One region of the Candidatus Clostridium radicumherbarum genome, then DNA from elsewhere that is predicted to be linked to it. Evidence: predicted binding sites of a transcription regulator. Region 1 holds the regulator's gene; the other holds the start of a gene.
What was found. The regulator HrcA, encoded in region 1, represses chaperone genes, less so after heat shock. The targets are predictions, from matches to a motif close to TGTTAGCACTCNNNNNNNNNGAGTGCTAACA.
Positions count from the first base shown of each region.

Region 2: the regulator HrcA is predicted to act here: its motif matches at 4,497-4,527, upstream of htpG (molecular chaperone HtpG).

Region 1 covers NZ_JBJHZY010000001.1:1,452,014-1,459,743, reverse strand. Annotated here, with positions in the region: gene dnaJ (molecular chaperone DnaJ) at 1-806, opposite strand, end outside; gene dnaK (molecular chaperone DnaK) at 901-2,754, opposite strand; gene grpE (nucleotide exchange factor GrpE) at 2,875-3,474, opposite strand; gene hrcA (heat-inducible transcriptional repressor HrcA) at 3,537-4,574, opposite strand; gene hemW (radical SAM family heme chaperone HemW) at 4,761-5,891, opposite strand; gene lepA (translation elongation factor 4) at 5,903-7,708, opposite strand.
Region 2 covers NZ_JBJHZY010000004.1:126,860-134,589, forward strand. Annotated here, with positions in the region: gene ACJDUH_RS16660 (heavy metal translocating P-type ATPase) at 1-501, opposite strand, end outside; gene ACJDUH_RS16665 (ArsR/SmtB family transcription factor) at 529-888, opposite strand; gene ACJDUH_RS16670 (shikimate kinase) at 1,199-1,696, shown strand; gene aroD (type I 3-dehydroquinate dehydratase) at 1,693-2,451, opposite strand; gene htpG (molecular chaperone HtpG) at 2,526-4,406, opposite strand; gene ACJDUH_RS16685 (MFS transporter) at 4,704-6,404, opposite strand; gene hydG ([FeFe] hydrogenase H-cluster radical SAM maturase HydG) at 6,651-7,730, opposite strand, start outside.

The DNA.
Region 1 (7,730 bases):
ATATCGAAACCCTTCCTTTTAAACTGAGGATGGGAAGCGACTCTTATATTTATATATAGATCTCCAGGGGATCCACCATTATTACCATGTTCTCCATGACCTCTTAATGGAATAACATTGCCGGTATCAACACCAGCTGGCACATTAATCTTAATTTTTCTAAGCTTTCTCTCTTTACCTGTTCCTCTACAAGTAGGACATGGATCACTAATAATTTTACCTTTACCTCCGCATTTATCACAGGTATTAATGCTTTGGAAGGTTCCAAGAGGAGTATTTCTCTGTACCTTTATTTGACCTGTACCACCACATTTATCACAGGTTTTAGGTGAAGTACCTGGTTTAGCGCCAGTTCCTCTGCAGGTTTCACAGTTCTCATGTTTATGAATTGAAATTTCCTTTTCTACTCCAAAAACAGCTTCTTCAAAGGTTAGATTTAAGTTATATTCTACATCAGCTCCACGTTCTGGACCATTTTTTCTTCTTCCTGAAGAAAAACCACCACCAAAAAAGCTTTCAAATATATCTCCAAAGCCACCCATATTAGAAAAATCAAAGCCTCCGTCAAAACCACCGGCACCATTAAAATCAGCAGTTCCATACTGATCATAATTAGATTTCTTTTCCGGGTCTGAAAGCACTTGATAGGCTTCATTTATCTCTTTGAATTTCTCTTCAGCTTCTTTATTGCCTTGATTTTTATCAGGATGATATTTTATGGCTAGCTTTCTAAAAGCTTTTTTAATTTCATCGTCACTTGCACCCTTTTGAAGGCCAAGCACCTCATAGTAGTCTTTTTTAGCCATCTAAGTTTTACACCACCTATATATTACTTCATTAAGACTTAAATTAAGGGAGGGGTTTAGTTACCCATCCCTTATATATTATACTTGAAATTATTTATTTGTCATCCTCAACTTTAAAATCTGCATCAACTACATTATCATCATGAGGTGCACTGCCCTGTGCATTAGCTCCGCCCATGTTATTTGGGTCAAAGCCTGCACCCTCTGCTCCGCCATTTGCTTGATACATCTTTGAAGAAACTGCATAAAACTCATTAGTTAATTCTTCTGTAGCCTTTTTAATAGCTTCTATATCAGTTCCATCCTTTACTGCATTAACAGCTTTGATTTTGTCTTCGATCTTAGCCTTGTCTTCTGCAGAAACCTTATCTCCAAGGTCCTTTAAAGTTTTTTCTGACTGATAAACCATTTGGTCAGCATTATTCTTAACTTCAATAGTTTCTTTTCTCTTCTTATCTTCTTCTGCAAATTTTTCAGCATTTTTTACTGCATTATCAATTTCTTCATCACTTAAATTTGTTGAAGCTGTAATTGTAATGTTTGCTTCTTTTCCAGTTCCCTTATCTTTAGCTGAAACATTTACAATACCATTTGCATCTATATCAAAGGTAACTTCTATTTGAGGAATTCCTCTTGGAGCTGGAGCTATGCCTGATAATGTGAATCTTCCAAGTGTCTTATTATCAGCTGCCATTTGTCTTTCGCCTTGAACTATATTTATTTCAACTGAGGTTTGACCATCTGCTGCAGTTGAGAATATTTGGCTCTTTCTTGTAGGAATAGTTGTATTTCTTTGTATTAATGGAGTTGCAATTCCTCCCATGGTTTCTATACCAAGTGTTAGTGGAGTAACATCAAGTAGTAATACGTCCTTTACATCTCCTGTTAATACTCCAGCTTGTATTGCTGCTCCTACTGCAACACACTCATCAGGATTTACTCCTTTAGAAGGTTCTTTTCCAGTAAAGTTTTTAACTGCATCTACAACTGCAGGTATTCTTGTAGAACCACCAACTAATATAACTTTATCTATTTCATTCATTGAAAGTCCAGCATCATTAAGAGCTTTTCTCATTGGCTCTATTGTAGCATCAACTAAGTCATGAGTTAATTCATTGAATTTAGCTCTTGTAAGATTCATGTCTATGTGCTTTGGACCTGTAGCGTCTGCTGTTATAAATGGCAGATTAATGTTTGTTTGAAGTGATGCTGATAATTCTATTTTAGCCTTTTCAGCAGCTTCCTTTAATCTTTGTAATGCCATCTTGTCATTTCTTAAGTCAATTCCATTTTCTCTCTTAAAGGTGTCAGCAATAAAGTCCATAACTCTTTGGTCGAAGTCATCTCCACCAAGCTTTGTATTACCATTTGTTGATTTAACCTCAAATACACCATCACCAAGTTCTAGAATGGATACATCAAAGGTTCCACCACCTAGGTCATATACAAATATTTTGTGGCTCTCATTTTGCTTATCAAGACCATATGCAAGTGATGCTGCAGTTGGTTCATTTATTATTCTAAGTACTTCAAGTCCTGCTATTTTTCCTGCATCCTTAGTTGCTTGTCTTTGGCTGTCATTAAAATATGCTGGTACAGTTATAACTGCTTGAGTTACTTTCTCACCTAAATAAGCCTCAGCATCTGCCTTTATTTTCATAAGTACCATTGCTGAAATTTCTTGTGGTGTATAATCCTTGCCATCTATGTTTGTCTTATGGCTAGTTCCCATCTGCCTCTTTATTGATATTATAGTTTTATCAGGATTTGTAATTGCCTGTCTTTTAGCAACCTGACCTACTAATCTTTCTCCATTTGCCTGAAAAGATACTACTGAAGGAGTAGTTCTTGCACCTTCTGCATTAGCTATAACAACAGGTTCTCCACCTTCCATAACTGCTACACATGAATTTGTTGTTCCTAAGTCGATTCCTATTACTTTTCCCATTTTAATATCCTCCTTGTATTCCTTATTCTGCACAAATATTTAAATATTTGTGATACCTTCAATTCTTATTTTGAACACAAATATTGTGTTCTTTAAACTAAAAAATTTATGTTTAATTTTTTAATTAGCTACTTTAACTATACTGTGTCTTATGACTTTGTTTCCTCTTATAAATCCCTTTTGAAAAACTTCTGCTATTTCATTTTGGCCAAAGTTATCATCATCTACATGCATAACAGCATTGTGCATATTTGGGTCAAAGCCTTCATTTACCGGAATCTCAGTTACTTGAAGCTTTTCAAGACTATCATTAAACTGCCTGATTGTCATATCAATACCCTTTTTAATATCTTCTGCCTTACCATCCACAATAGCTGCTCTTTCCAAATTATCTAAAACAGGAAGCATATTTTTTAGAATGTCTTCACAGGCATCTGAATATATTCCTTCTTTTTCTTTTGCAGTTCTTTTTCTATAATTTTCATATTCAGCAGAAAGTCTAAGTAATCTGTCCTTTATTGAATTAAGCTCATTTTCTGCTTTATCCTTTTCTTCTTTAAGCTTTCTATTATCATCTTGTAATTTAGTAAACTCACCCTTAAGTGAAGCAAGTAATTCATTATCAGTATTTTCGAATTCTTTATCCTCCATTAATTCTGCCTGTTCTAAGGTTTCCTCATTATCCACTTGTATATTTTCGTCCTTGAATTCTTTTTCCATTTATCGCTGCTCCCTTCTGCAAAAACCATTTTAAACCTAATACATATTCAAAAATAGATAGATCATCTATCATCTAAATATGATTGATTAAGTGAATCATTTATATTTTTTAATATTTTAGATAAAATACTAATAACTTTAGAATAGGGTATTCTGGTAGGGCCAATTACCCCTATTGCCCCAAGGGGTCTTCCATAAATACTATATATACCTGATATTATACTTAAGTCCTTTGCTTCTTCTAAATTATTTTCTCCGCCAATTGTGATGGAAATATTATTGGACTGATTTAACATTTCCTTAATATTTTCTTTATTATTTAGAAGGTACAAGAAGTCTCTTGCTTTATCTATTTGGTTATATTCAGGATAATTGAATATATTTGTTGCACCTTCAAGATATATTTCAGATATATCTGAACTGCTTAAGCTTTCATGCAGCGCAGGTATTATAGCATCAAAAATTTCCTCGTAATTTATTAAATCTGTTTTAAGATAATTAATAACTGTGAGATTTATATCTTCAATACTTAAATTTTTAAGTCTTCCATTTAAAATATTAGTTAATTTTACTAAATCCTCTGTACTTACAGGGGTTTTAATCCTTATGACTGTATTTTTTATAATTCCTGTATCAGTAATAATAACAGCAAGAATATTGTTATTATCAACACTTAAAAGCTGAATTGATTTAATATAACTTTTATTTGCTGAAGGAGCCTTTACAATACAGGTAAGTTTAGTAAGCTCTGATAATAACTGAGTTGCTTGCTTTACAATCTTCTCCACCTCGTAAAGTGCAGAATTTAAAAGCTGACTCTTAATTAAATTTTCCTCTTCAGTAGTTAACTGAGGCAATTTCATAAGCTTATCAACATATAGCCTATAACCTTTATCTGATGGCTTTCTACCAGAGGAGCTATGAAGTTGTTCAAGAAATCCCATTTCTTCAAGATCTGCCATTTCATTTCTAATAGTTGCAGGACTTATGCCTAAATCATATTTTTTTGCAATGGTTCTGGAACCAACAGGCTCAGCTGTAGATATATAATCATTTATTATGACCTGAAGAATTTTAATCTTTCTTTCGTCCATCTCCATACAATCACCTCTTTTTATTAGCACTCGCTGTCGGTGAGTGCTAATCACTATGTTTAAAACATATCACTATTAAATTCTTTTGTCAATTAATTAAATTATCCATATATAAATCAAATATCTTAATTATAATTTTTTATTTTTTAATTACTTCGTTTTTCTCTAATTTTCTCTATTTTACTATGATCATCATACCGAAAGTATAAATTCACACATAATTTGATTAGATAATTCTATGCCCTCTGCACTTAAGAATAATCTATCACCCTCTAATACCAGAAGGTTAGTTTTTAAAAACTTATCTAATACCTTAGAATAGATATTATGTATATCATTTTGAAATCTCAATTTAAATTCTTCTATAGATATACCATCTATTTTTCTAAGTCCCATAAACATAAATTCTTCCATATTATCCTCTAATGAGTTTACATGCTTTTCAATTACAGCATTTGTCCCACTATTTATGCCGTAAATATATTTTTCTATATCAGATTCATTTCTATACCTTGTATTATTTATGTAAGAATGAGCGCTGGAGCCGCAGCCAATATAATCCTTTAAGTTCCAGTAAGTTAAGTTGTGCTTACACTCTAAACCATCTTTGCTGAAGTTGGATATTTCATATTGCATATAGCCTTTTGATTTTAAAAATTCTATTGCAAATTCGTACATTTCTCTTTCTACATCTTCTTCTGGCAGATTTAGCTTTCCAAGTTCATTACTTTTATAAAATGGTGTCCCTTCTTCTACAATTAAACTGTAGCAAGAAATGTGTTCTGGATTTAGCTCTAAAACCTTTTCTAAGGTTTCCTTCCAATTAAGGAAGGTTTGATTTGGCAAGCCAAACATAAGATCAACATTTATATTATTAAACCCTAAACTCCTTGCTGTTTTAAAAGTATTTAAAAATTGCTGCCTATTGTGTGCTCGTCCAATATTCTTAAGCAGGGTATCCTGCCATGCTTGCAGTCCTATACTTAGTCTGTTTACTCCCATGGCTTTAAATATGGTTAGCTTTTCACTATTAAAGCTGTCTGGGTTTCCTTCCACTGTAAATTCCATATTCTCGGTAAGATCTAGTTTAGCTATTGCTTCCTTTAATAGCATTAAACACTCTAAAGACAAATAGGTGGGAGTACCCCCACCTATGAAAATCGAACCAATTTTATAATTTGCCGCACTACTTATTTCCTTACAAAGTGCATTTGTATAATTAAGCATTAAGTTGTCTTTACAGGCAAAGGAAGGAAAATCGCAATAAAAACATTTTTGTTTACAAAATGGTATATGCAGATATAATGCTATTGGCTCTTCCATTACTTTTCTCCTTAATCTATCTTTAATACTGACATAAAGGCTTCTTGTGGAACTTCCACCGTACCTATCTGTCTCATTCTCTTTTTACCTTCTTTTTGTTTCTCCAAAAGCTTCTTCTTTCTTGTTATGTCACCGCCATAACATTTTGCCAGAACGTCCTTTCTAAGAGCTTTAACTGTTTCTCTAGCAATAATTTTAGAGCCTACAGCAGCTTGAATTGGTATTTCAAATTGCTGTCTTGGTATTATTTCCTTTAATTTTTCAGCCATGCCTCTTCCTTTATAATAAGCTCTTTCTTCTGGAACAATCATAGACAATGCATCCACAGTATCGCCATTAAGCAAGATATCAAGCTTAACAAGTTTGCTTTCTGCATAGCCTTTAAGTTCGTAATCTAAGGAAGCGTATCCCCTTGTTCTTGATTTTAGCGCATCAAAGAAATCATATATTATTTCATTAAGTGGAATGTCATAATTTAAGACTGCTCTTGTTTCCTCAAGATACTGCATATCCTTAAAGCTTCCACGTCTATTTTGGCATAATTCCATAACAGCCCCAACATAATCTGTTGGAGTGATAATGGACGCTTTTACTATAGGTTCTTCCATAAAATTAATAGTTGAAGCTTCCGGCATATTACTTGGATTGGTCAGCTCTATAACAGTGTTGTCTGTTTTGCTGATTTTATAAATTACAGAAGGAGCCGTTGTAATAATATCTATATTAAACTCTCTTTCAATTCTTTCTTGAATTACTTCCATGTGAAGTAATCCTAAAAAGCCGCATCTAAAGCCAAAACCTAATGCTATTGATGTTTCTGGTTCAAAGCTTAAGGAGGCATCATTTAACTGGAGCTTTTCTATAGCTTCCTTAAGTTCCTCGTACTTTGCACCATCTACAGGATAGATACCGCTAAATACCATTGGCACTGCTGGTCTGTACCCTTCTAAAGCCTCTAAAGCAGGTCTGTCTGCTTCTGTAATTGTATCTCCAACTCTTGCATCTCTAACATTTTTAATAGATGCTGTAATATAGCCTACATCACCAGCTCTAAGTTCTGAAATAGGAAACATTTGAGGAGAAAATACACCTACTTCAGTAACGTCATAAACTTTATTTGTATACATGAGCTTAATTTTTGTTCCAACTTTGACGTTTCCCTCTTTTAGCCTTACATAACAAACTACACCTTTATAGCTGTCATAGTAGGAGTCGAAAATAAGGGCCTTTAATGGACTTTCTTCGTCTCCTTCAGGGGCTGGAACCTTATTAACTATTGCCTCTAAAACCTGTTCAATATTTAGTCCGGACTTAGCTGAAACTAAAGGTGCATCATGAGCCTCTATTCCAATAATATCCTCAATTTCATGAATAACTTCTTCAGGTCTTGCACTTGCAAGATCAATTTTGTTTATAACTGGTACTATTTCAAGGTTGTGGTCTAGAGCTAAGTAACAATTTGCTAAAGTTTGGGCTTGTATTCCTTGGGTAGCATCTACAACAAGTACAGCACCTTCACAAGCAGCTAAGCTTCTTGATACCTCATAGTTGAAGTCTACATGCCCTGGAGTATCAATTAAATTTAATATGTATTCTTCACCATTTTCTCTTTTATATATAAGCCTTGCAGCCTGTGCTTTTATAGTTATACCTCTCTCTTTTTCAAGTTCCATATTATCTAGAACCTGTTCTTCCATTTCTCTATGCGTCAAGGTACCTGTACTTTCTAAAAGCCTGTCTGCAAGTGTTGATTTACCATGATCTATATGAGCAATTATAGAAAAATTTCTAATATGCTTTTGTCTATCTGTTTGCATAGTTCTACCCCCATAACGTATT
Region 2 (7,730 bases), on a different contig from region 1:
TACAGCTCTTAGTATTACTTCTCCTCCAATAATCAAATAACTGATGAGATATAATATTAATTCTATAATATTAGGTAGCTTAAATGCTGCGGCGATGGCAAAGATAACTCCACCAACTACTAATTTTACAATTTCGCCTTTGCTACCATCACTATCTATTTCTTGTTCTTCTTTATCATCCTTTGAATTATCTATCATCATAACCTCTGGTTCAATTCTCTTAACAATTTCATTAACTTTTTCTATAATGGCCTCCTCAATAGCTGGATTATCAATTTCTAGAAAAAGCTTAGTTGATACAAAATCTACTGCAGCTGCTCTAACGCCTTCAATTTTACTAATCTCTCTTTCCATTTTAGCAGCACAGTTAGCGCAGCCTAATCCTTTTAAAATAAATTCTTCTTTATGACTAGAATTAGAATTTTTTAAGCTAATATTAGTTTTATTTTTACTCCCCGATTTTATAGTAATGTTGTCTGCTCTTTTAATTACCTTGTCCATTATTTTCCCTCCCCATTAGGTCTATTACTATTCTGCTATATGGGCCATACCTTGATCAAAAATACTCTTTATATGATCATCATCTAAGGAATAGTAAACTACTTTACCATCTTTTCTGTTTTTTACAATTCTCCCTTGTTTTAATACTCTCAACTGATGTGAAATTGCTGACTGAGTCATTCCAAGCAGTGCCGCTATATCACAAACACACATTTCCGCTTGAAACAAGGCACATAATATTTTAACTCTAGTTGAATCCCCAAGAACCTTAAATAAATCTGCCAAATCATAAAGTGTTTCTTCTTTTGGCATATTTTCCTTTACTACATTAACTATTTCTTCGTGTATAATTAAGCAACTGCAATTTTCTATATTTTTTTCTTCCATGCTCTCATTTCCTTTGCATTAGAATATATGAATATCTGTTCATATATTCATTATATGTGAAACTGCCTAATGGTGTCAATAAAATACTAAAATTTATTCTAATTATTATATATGTTTTCTCTTTTCATTAATAAATATTAAAACAAAAAACAGCCAAAAGTGTTTGCACTTCTAACTGCTATATTTAATATATATTGACAGAAAAATTAGCGACTTGTAAACTTATTTAAGTGGAAAAGATATTTATAAATTAATATAATTTTTATAAGATCAAACAAGTAAAAATTTATCTTATTTAGAGAGGTTAGAAATGAAAAACTTTAATAAAAACATAGTTCTAATAGGTTTATCTGGCTGCGGAAAAACCAGCATAGGGAAAATGATAGCAGAAAAGCTACTACTCCCCTTTTACGATGTAGATGAGTATATAGAAAAAAAAGAAAATAAGTTAATTAAAGATATTTTCCTTTTAGGTGAGGTTTACTTCAGAAAGCTTGAAACAACGGCTATAGAGGAAATCAGTAAAAAATGTCCCATAGTAATATCCACAGGGGGAGGTGTTGTAAAAGTTCTTTCCAATATGGAAACACTTCAAAAAAACTCTATTATTTTCTTTATAAATCGTCCAATAGAAAATATTATTCAGGATATTGATATTTCAAACCGTCCTCTATTATCAGGGGATGTTTCAAAAATCTATAAGCTTTATGAGGAAAGATATGACCTTTATAAAAAAAATTCTAATTTTGAAGTTTTAAATGATAAAAATCTAGAAGATGTAGTAAATAAAATAATAAAATTAATTTAAATCCTATGAAGTAATTGTAGTGCTTTATGAAGATCCTCTAACTTTATCTGACCAGGAGCAGAAAGTTTATTATAAGCTCCAAATGTCACTGCAGATCCAAATATTTCACCTGTAATACGGCTCAGGGCACCCATATCTGACATGGATACTGTAATAATTGGTTTGTCAGCATATTTTTCTGACATTATAGCAGTTGCTTCTAATAATTCTAAGACATCTATTTTATTTTTGGGCATTACAGCCATCTTCAAAATATCAGCTCCCAAATCCTGCATTCTTCTTAAGCGTTTTATTATTTCTTCTTTAGGTGGTGTCCCTTCAAAATTATGATTTGAGACAACGACCTTTACATCTGCTTCATGTGCCCTTTCAAGGATTGTATTTACAGTTTTATCCCCAATATAGGCTTCAACATCTATTAAATCAACTAAACCTGATGCTATTACAGCTTTATTAAGCTCTAAATAGGCCTTTGTATCTATTACCTTTTCTCCACCTTCATTAGCTGTTCTAAAGGTAAATAGAAGTGGAGTATTATTTAAGGCATAAGCCAATTCCTTTAAAACCTCTTCTACCTTCTTAAGGTCAAAGGCATTTTCAAACCAATCTACCCGCCATTCTACTAAATCAACTTTAAGAGCAGTTATTGCAGCTGCCTCATTTAAAATATCTTTCTTTGTCTTTTCAGAAATGGAAACACAAATCTTTGGTACGCCATCACCTATTATTACATCTTTTACTTTCACTTTTTTCATTCTTATCACCTTTAATTTATATTAGAAAGACATTTAACAACTATAGGTATAAAGTTGTTAAATGTCATAAATATTTATTTCATAATTTTACAGATGCTATTTGTAAATTCTACAGGATCATTTATTGGTAAGCCTTCAATTAAAAGAGCCTGGTTATACAATAAATTTGTGTAAAGTTCAAGTTTCACTTTATCATTTTCATAAGCATCCTTTAATGCCTTGTATATATCATGATTTATGTTTATTTCTAAAACTTTATCAGCTTTTATATTTTGATTATTAGGCATTGAATTTAACACCTTTTCCATTTCTATAGAAAGTTCGCCCTCATTTGATAAACAAACTGGATGTTCTTTTAATCTTCTTGAGGCTTTAACTGCATTAACTTTATCTGATAAAATGTTTTTCATGCTTTCAAATAATTCTTTGCTGGCTTCTTCCTCGGACTTTGATAAATTATTATTTTCATCTGCTTCTATTCCTAAATCTCCGCTGGATACAGATTTAAATTCTTTTTCTTTATAATTCATTATCATTTTAATTGCAAACTCGTCAACATCATCTGTAAAGTAGAGAATTTCATAACCTTTATCAGATACTAGTTCTGTTTGAGGAAGTTTTTCAATTCTTTCCTTTGACTCACCTGCTGCATAATAAATATACTTTTGTTCTTCGGGCATTCTTGAAATATACTCACTTAAAGTAACCATTTTCTTTTCTTTAGAGGAATAGAACATTAACAAGTCCTGAAGCACATCTTTTTCACTTCCAAAATCGCTATATACACCGTACTTTAATTGTCTTCCAAAGGAATTATAAAACTCTTCATACTTTTCTCTATCATTTTTTAGCATATTTTCAAGTTCATTTTTTATTTTAGTTTTTATGTTTTTTGCAATAAGTTTTAACTGTCTATCGTGCTGCAGCACCTCTCTAGATATGTTAAGAGATAAATCCTCTGAGTCAACTATTCCTTTAACAAAGCCAAAATAATCAGGCAGTAAATCAGCACATTTATTCATTATCATAACGCCGTTTGAATAAAGTTCTAAGCCTTTTTCATATTCTTTTGAGTAATAATCATAAGGAATTTTTTCAGGTATATATAAAATTGCATTATAGTTTACTGCTCCATCAACACTTGTGTGAATGTGCCTTAAGGGTTTGTCAAAGCCATAGTGTTTTTCTGAATAAAAGTTGTCATAGTCTTCGCTAGTAAGTTCATTTTTATTTTTTCTCCAAATAGGAACCATACTGTTTATGACTTTTTCTACACTAATGTCTTCATATTCTTCTTCACTGCCCTCTTTAAGTCTGCTTTCAGTTACATCCATCTTAATAGGGTATCTAATAAAGTCAGAATACTTCTTTATAATTGATTTTAGTCTATACTCATCGAGGAACTCATCATAATTTTCTTCTTCTGTATTAGCTTTAATTTTCAATAAGATGTCAGTACCTACAGTAGCTTTTTCGCATTCTTCAATGGTATAACATTCTATACCCTTTGATTCCCATCTATATGCCTTGTCACTTTCTAAGGCTCTGCTTATAACAGTAACTGTATCTGCCACCATAAATGCTGAATAGAACCCTACTCCAAATTGTCCAATTATATCATAGCCATCTTTTATTTCATTTTCTTTTTTAAACTGTAAAGATCCACTTTTTGCAATGACTCCAAGGTTTTCATCAAGTTCTTCTTTAGTCATTCCAATACCTGTATCAGAGATCTTTAATATTCTGTTTTCCTTATCTACTGCTACTTTAATTAAGTAATTTTCTTTATCAAAGGTCATAGAGTCATCAGTTAATGCCTTGTAATAAATTTTATCAATAGCATCGCTGGCATTTGATACAAGCTCCCTTAGAAAAATCTCCTTATTTGTGTAAATTGAGTTAATCATTAGGTCTAATAGTCTTTGAGACTCAGCTTTAAATTGTTTTGTTTCCATGAAAATCTCCCCTTCTATTATAAAAGTGCATGGCTATTGCTATTATTATTAATAACATATTTCATTATTAAGATATAGTCATGTAATTTTTGTTAGCACTCTCGACTAACGAGTGCTAATATATAATTGTTATATACCACTTTTCAAAAATAATGTCAATACCTCAAATTTGATTCAAGTACCTAACACTTCAATATTAGCTGATATTTATGCTGATATTTTTTGTAGTAATTAATAATTAAGAAGCATCTACCCTATTGATGCTTCTTATCATATTAATTATTTTATTTAAAATTTTCATTCCTTAGCTTTATTCTTGAGCATTATTGAGAATATTAAACCTACAAATGCAATTGCAGCAGCACAGATGAAAAGCTTGCTAAAGCCGCTATTAATAGTGTTTTGAAAAGTAGTTTCTAATAGGTTTCTGGAGCCTTCTACTTGGCTTAAATAATTAGCCTTCATACTAGCTACAGCTGCATCTGGAGAAACTCCCTTAGGAAGCTTACCTGACATAGATTGTTTTATTGATGGTGCTAAATTGTTTATTATTGAGGATGAAAAGTTTTTAAGCCTTTCAACGATATTTGTTACATCTGCACTTTGAAGACTTGCTAAGGCGTCAGGTGATATACCACTGCTCCCAAGGCTCTGAGCAGGTGCGTTTGCTCCCATGCTTACCTTGGGCATTACAGCCATTAAATTGCCTTGAAGATTTTTACCAGCATCAGAGATAAAATTAATTAAGATATTTGGGGAAATTGCAACACCTATGGATCTTATTAAGGACAAGGTAGATTGAGCTGAAGCAGTTTCATCCTCCTGAACATTGGTCTGTATTAAGTAATTAAGAGGAGTTCCCATAGTAAAGCCCATACCTAGACCCATAAGAGCTAAACCAGCTAATACTATGAAAATTGAAGGCACCTTTACAACTATTAATGCTAAAACTAAAGATCCTAATATAGTACAGGTAAAACCTAAAACTAAAATGAACTTAGCAGAAAATCTATCAATTAATCTGCCTCCAAAAGGAGCAGCAAGTCCAGTGAATATTGCCATTAATGTTACTAAATAGCCGCCAGAACCAGTTTTAATTTTTAATACATTCTCGCAAAACTGTGGAACAAATACTATACCCATTAAACCAGCACCTGTGGTAAAAGCAATTAAAAGAGTAAGCGCTATTTCTCTACTTGTAAAGTATTTCAGATTGATAATTGGATCCTCAGCTTTCTTCTCGATAATTAAAAATACTGGAATAAGCAGAACGAACAAAATTAAAAATGGATATACTTGTGTTGAAGAAAAACTATTAATAAAGTCATGAAAATTTAAATTAGTTATTGGATACATTAAGGATAAAATTAATAAGCTTGCTATAACACTTCCACTAATATCCATCTTCTTAGGAGCTTTTATTACACTTTCTTCTTTAATTAAAAGAGAAATGGTAATTACAATTATAACTATTGGAACATTTATAAAAAATAACACTCCCCAATGTGAGGAACCAGCAAGATCTAGTATTGCAGAACCAAATGTAGGTCCCAGAACATTAGCAATACCGTATATACCGCCAACTAGGCCAAGTGCTCTTCCCTTTTTTTCTTTTGGAAAACTTTCACCTATATAGGCAGTTGCTATTGGCATTATTCCGCCACCGCCTATTGCTTGGATTACTCTTGAAGTTAAAAGTAAGGAATAATTTCCAATATAATTTGAGAAGCCACATAAAAGTGAGCCAAGACCAAAGATAAAAATACTAATGGTGAATAATTTTTTCTTACCATACCTATCTGACAGTTTACCTGAAATTGGCATGGATACAGCATAGGCTAAGGTGTAAATAGTGATTACCCAAACACTACTATTTTGGGAAATAGATAGCGAATTTGCTATAACAGTTCTCGCTGGGGATACTATGCCTGAATCAAGAGCACCTATAAAAATACCAAGCATAAACATAATTAATAATATTTTTTTATTATCTTTCATTTTTTCCTCCTTTTGAACATCGTTCATTCCTGATTAAAAAAAATATCAATTGCTTTAATGAAAAAAATAATATAATACTTTATTAATATTTAATAAATTGTCATTATAATTAGTGAACTATGTTCACTTCGTGAATTTATTATAATCCTAATTTTAAAAATATGCAATAATTATTTTCTTTAAAGTATAAATAAAATTCCCCTAAACTTAAGTCTAGGGGAAAATAATATACAATTTAATATTTAGTTAAAATCTAAAATCACGTTTCCCATCATGTAATTCAGAAAGGTGCTCTTTTGCTATTGCTTTAACCTTCTCATTTGGTATCTTTTCAACTTCCTCAGCAATTAATGCTTCTCCTTTTTTCTTTGTATCTAAAGAAGCATAGTCCTCTAAATATTCTTTGAGTGTCATCAAAGCATTTGGATGACAGCAGTTAGCAATTTGGCCTGATTTTACTAGCTGCATAAATCTGTCACCAGTTCTTCCTTCTCGATAGCAAGCAGTACAAAAGCTAGGTATAAATTTCATTTCTAAAAGCCAATTTACTATTTCATCAAGTGTACGTGTATCATTTAATTCAAATTGAGCAGAATTATCTTCCTCAGCTTCATGTTCAACATACCCGCCGACACTTGTACTTGAGCCTCCGCTAATTTGAGATATACCAAGTTCAAGTACACGTTCACGGGTTTTTTGAGACTCACGAGTGGACACTATCATACCTGTATAAGGTACAGCAATCCGCAGTACAGCAACAATTTTTGCAAAAATATCATCAGCTATAGCGTTTGAAAAATTATCAGGGTCTATATCATCTGCAGGTCTAATACGAGGAACACTTATTGTATGAGGCCCTACTCCCATGGCAGCTTCTAAATGCTCTGCATGCATTAATAATCCTACAAAATCATATTTATACATGTTAAGTCCAAATAAAACCCCTAAGCCTACATCGTCTATACCGCCTTCCATAGCACGATCCATTGCCTCAGTATGATAAGCGTAATTATGCTTTGGACCTGTAGGGTGAAGCTCTTCATAGCTTTTCTTATTATAGGTTTCTTGAAAAAGTATATAAGTTCCTATGCCTGCTTCCTTTATCTTTCTATAATTTTCAACTGTAGTAGCAGCAATATTAACATTTACACGCCTTATTGCACCATTTTTATGTTTTATGCTATAGATAGTTTTAATGCTTTCAAGAATATATTCAATAGGATTATTTTCAGGGTCTTCACCTGCTTCTAAAGCTAACCGCTTATGCCCCATATCCTGAAGTGCAATTACTTCTCTTTTGATTTCATCCTGTGATAATTTTTTTCT